One region of the Agrobacterium fabrum str. C58 genome, then DNA from elsewhere that is predicted to be linked to it. Evidence: predicted binding sites of a transcription regulator. Region 1 holds the regulator's gene; the other holds the start of a gene.

Region 1 (2,402 bases):
GGGCGCAGAACGCGGTCACCGATGGTGAAACCGGCCTGAATGACCTGAAGTACGGTATTGTTGGGAACCGCCGTGTTCGGAACTTCGAACATGGCCTGATGGAAATTCGGGTCGAATTTCTGGCCTTCGGCATCGATCTTCTTCACACCGTGGCGCTCCAGCGTCGACAGCATCGAGCGCTCGGTCATTTCCACGCCTTCGATCAGGCCGTTGAGACCGGCTTCGCCATTGGTCTTGAGTTCGTCCGGAATGGCTTCCAGCGCGCGGCGAAGATTATCGGAAACGGCAAGCATGTCGCGGGCAAAACCGGCCAGCGAATAGGCCTTGGCATCCTTGACGTCACGCTCGGTGCGGCGGCGAAGATTGTCCATCTCGGCTGCAAGGCGGAGGAATTTATCGCGCAGATCGGCGTTCTCAGCCTTGAGCAGTTCCACCGGATCGGGCTCTGCCGTTTCGGCCTGTTCTTCACCTGCCTGGGCAGGATCGACAAACTCTTCCGCGACGTCCGCGTCAGGTCCGGGCTTTTTTGTATCGTCGGTCATGACGTTCTCCAGATTAGACTGTTATTGGGTTGGGCCCGATATCGAGCTTTGACGGGCAAAAATCAAGGCTTGCGGCAAAAAGCTTGCCGCATTCTCTGATCTTGCTGATGTGTCCTATCTCTGTTTGCGGGAAAGGCGCGCCATGATCTGCGCGGTATAATCGACCATCGGTACGATACGGGCATAGTTCAGCCTGGTAGGCCCGATGACGCCGACAGCACCCACGACACGATTTTCCTCATCGCGATAGGGCGCGACGATGAGAGAGGAACCGGAGAGCGAAAACAGCTTGTTTTCAGAGCCGATGAAAATCCTGACCCCTGAACCGCTTTCCGCCAGATTGAGAATCTCGATCAGATTTTCCTTACGCTCGAGATCGTCGAACAACATGCGTACCCGATCGATATCTTCCTCACCAGCGAGGCCCTCGAGCAGGTTGGAGCGGCCGCGAACGATGAGCCGGCCGAGCTTGCCTTCCTCATTGTCGCCCGCCCATATAGCGAGACCACGCTCCACGAGATCCTGCGCCAGCATGCCGAGTTCCGACTGCAACTCCGTACGCTGGGTCTGGAACTGCCCGCGTAACTCCTGCAGCGTCTGTCCGGACAGGTGGGCATTGATGAAATTCGCCGCCTCGGTCAATTGCGAAGAGGAGATGCCGGCCGGCAATTCGATGATACGGTTTTCGACCTGATTGTGATCGCCGACCAGCACCGCGAGCGCCTTGGTGGGCTCGAGCCTGATGAATTCGACATGTTTGAGGATGACATCATTCTTGGCCGTCAGCACGAGGCCAGCCCCGCGCGACATGCCTGACAGCATGCGGCTCGCTTCCGTCAGCAAACCTTCCAGCGATTGTTCGTGGCCGGCAACCGGCCCGATCTGACGGTCGATATTCGCCCGCTCATCGGCAGGAAGATCGCCCACCTGCATGAAGGCATCCACGAAGAAGCGCAGCCCCGTCTGCGTGGGCAGGCGTCCGGCGCTGATATGCGGCGAATAGATGAGACCAAGCTCCTCCAGGTCGCTCATGACGTTGCGGACGGAGGCCGGGGAAAGCGACATCGGCAGAAGCCGCGACAGGCTGCGCGATCCGAGCGGCTCGCCCGTATCGAGATAACCTTCGACGATGCGCCGGAAAATTTCCCGCGACCGCTCATCGAGCAGCGATGCCTGATCTTTTGAAAGCGGTGCTGAAAAACCCATCTTGTCCGTTCTTTATCGTCCAAATCTACTTTACGCCAATATAATGCGTTGCAACGCCGGGGCAAAACGGAAATTGGCTTTGCAAAAGCCCGGAGCGCACCTTAGAAGGCAGGAACCAACATGGAGAGTGGATCATATGCGGCCTTCAGGCAGAAAAACCGACCAGATGCGCAAGGTTTCCTTCGAGCGCAATTTCTCGAAGCATGCCGAAGGCTCCTGTCTCGTGAAATTCGGCGACACGCATGTGCTCGTCACCGCAAGCCTTGAAGAAAAGACGCCGCCGTGGCTGCGCAACAGCGGCAAGGGCTGGGTCACCGCTGAATACGGCATGCTGCCACGCTCTACCAATGAACGCATGAAGCGTGAGGCTGCTTCCGGCAAGCAGGGCGGCCGCACGCAGGAAATCCAGCGCCTCATCGGCCGCTCGCTGCGCGCCGTCGTTGACCTGCAGGCCCTTGGCGAACGCCAGATCAGCATCGACTGCGATGTCATCCAGGCCGATGGCGGCACCCGCACCGCCTCCATTACCGGTGCATGGATTGCCCTGCATGACTGCCTGAAGTGGATGGAAACCCGTAACATGATCAAGGTCGAGAAGGTTCTGAAGGACCATATCGCCGCGATCTCCTGCGGTATCTTCGCCAAGCAGCCGGT
Region 2 (2,402 bases), 360 kb from region 1:
ACCCTTCACATCCGTCGGCATGCCGTCGCCGATGGCCAGCACACGATCCTTGGCGAAGGCGCCGCGCACGTCTTTGGCCGCCGCAAGGCAGGCTTCATAGATCGGCGCATGCGGCTTGCCGGCAATGCGGACTTCGCCGCCCAGCTGTTCGTAATAGGCCGCCATTGCGCCGGCGCAGGGGATGATGCGCTCGCCGCGCTCCACCACCAGGTCGGGGTTGGCGCAGATCATCGGCACCTTGCGGGCGATGAAGCCCTTCAGCATTTCCGTATAATCTTCGGGCGTTTCCGTCTCGTCATCAAAGAAGCCGGTGCAGACCACGGATTGCGCCTCAGCCTCGCCGACCCGCTCGACATCGAGACCTTCCAGCAGCGGCATGTCCCGCTCGGGACCGAGCAGGAAGACTTTTTTCGGGCCTTCGGCGATCAGGCCGCGGGTGACATCACCTGAGGTGATGATACGGTCATAGGCCTCGTCAGGCACGCCGAGAACACGCAGCTGGGCGATGACGCCGGGGGCCGGGCGCGGCGAATTGGTGATGAGCACCACCGTCTTGCCCGCCTTGCGCGCTTCATGCAGCGCAACAGCCGCATCCGGAAAGGCGCTGACGCCATTGTGCAGCACGCCCCAGACATCCGAAAGAACAACGTCGAACCCATCAGTGATTTCGCCGAGGGTGAGAATGCGATGGGCCATGATGTGCTTTCCGGGTGCGAAAAAAGAGTGTGCGTCACATCGCAAAGCGGGACGCCGATGGCAAGGAAAAAAGCGGTGCCAGGCCTGCCTGCGGCCTACCGGCCACCATCCGACCATAAAACCCCGCTATGCCGAAAACGAAGACTGCCCGCAAAGAGCGGTTTGCCCGCACCTCGTCAGCGCGTGGAAATTTTCTGTCATGGAACGCTGGTAACCATAGGCCGTGAAATTTTTCCGGCAGCGCGTTCTTGACTCCGGGAGAGCGCCTCCTTATCTCGGCTCTGCTGGCACTCCAACAAGGGGAGTGCTAACACCCATCACGGGGACCTTCAAAAGGTTCCTGAAGTCATTTGATCGAGGGATTAGGCAATGACAAGCACCAATTTCCGTCCGCTTCATGATCGCGTCGTCGTTCGTCGCGTTGAGTCCGAAGCAAAGACCAAGGGCGGCATCATCATTCCCGATACCGCCAAGGAAAAGCCGCAGGAAGGCGAAATCGTCGCCGTCGGTTCCGGCGCGCGCGATGAGGCCGGCAAGGTCGTCGCTCTCGACGTCAAGGTTGGCGATCGCGTTCTGTTCGGCAAGTGGTCGGGCACTGAAGTCAAGCTCGACGGCGAAGACCTTCTGATCATGAAGGAAGCCGACATCATGGGTATCATCGGCTGATTTTGCCGAACCCATCGTTTCCTTAAATTTCAAGCCGGATCAGTTCCGGCCGTTCGAAACCAGGAGTTTTGAAAAATGGCAGCTAAAGAAGTCAAATTCGGCCGCTCAGCGCGCGAAAAGATGCTCAAGGGCGTCGACATTCTTGCCGATGCAGTGAAAGTAACCCTCGGCCCGAAGGGCCGTAACGTCGTTATCGACAAGTCCTTCGGCGCTCCGCGCATCACCAAGGACGGCGTTTCCGTCGCCAAGGAAATCGAACTGGAAGACAAGTTCGAGAACATGGGCGCACAGCTCGTTCGCGAAGTTGCCTCCAAGACCAACGACATCGCCGGTGACGGCACCACCACCGCAACGGTTCTGGCCCAGGCCATCGTTCGCGAAGGTGCAAAGGCAGTTGCTGCCGGCATGAACCCGATGGACCTCAAGCGCGGTATCGATCTGGCCGTTGCTGAAGTCGTCAAGGACCTTCAGGCCAAGGCCAAGAAGATCAACACGTCTGAAGAAGTTGCACAGGTCGGCACGATCTCTGCAAACGGCGAGCGTCAGATCGGTCTCGACATTGCTGAAGCAATGCAGCGCGTCGGCAACGAAGGCGTCATCACCGTTGAAGAAGCCAAGACTGCTGAAACCGAACTCGAAGTCGTCGAAGGCATGCAGTTCGACCGCGGCTACCTGTCGCCTTACTTCGTAACCAACCCGGAAAAGATGGTTGCGGACCTCGAAGACGCTTACATCCTTCTGCACGAAAAGAAGCTCTCGAACCTTCAGGCCATGCTGCCTGTTCTCGAAGCCGTCGTTCAGACCGGCAAGCCGCTCGTCATCATCGCTGAAGACGTCGAAGGCGAAGCTCTTGCAACGCTCGTCGTCAACAAGCTGCGTGGCGGCCTCAAGATCGCTGCCGTCAAGGCTCCTGGCTTCGGCGATCGCCGCAAGGCCATGCTGGAAGACATCGCCATCCTGACCGGTGGTACCGTCATTTCCGAAGACCTCGGCATCAAGCTCGAAAGCGTTACCCTCGACATGCTCGGCAAGTCGAAGAA

Evidence for each region. The regulator HrcA, encoded in region 1, represses chaperone genes, less so after heat shock. The targets are predictions, from matches to a motif close to GTTAGCACTCNCNNNNNGNGAGTGCTAAC.
Region 2: a site for HrcA is predicted at 980-1,008, ahead of groES (co-chaperone GroES). Genes of this name have one in related genera too.

The regions. Positions count from the first base shown of each region.
Region 1 is NC_003062.2:321,245-323,646, reverse strand. It holds gene grpE (nucleotide exchange factor GrpE) at 1-542, opposite strand, end outside; gene hrcA (heat-inducible transcriptional repressor HrcA) at 657-1,748, opposite strand; gene rph (ribonuclease PH) at 1,885-2,402, shown strand, end outside.
Region 2 is NC_003062.2:676,998-679,399, reverse strand. It holds gene ATU_RS03365 (TIGR01459 family HAD-type hydrolase) at 1-696, opposite strand, end outside; gene groES (co-chaperone GroES) at 1,066-1,362, shown strand; gene groL (chaperonin GroEL) at 1,438-2,402, shown strand, end outside.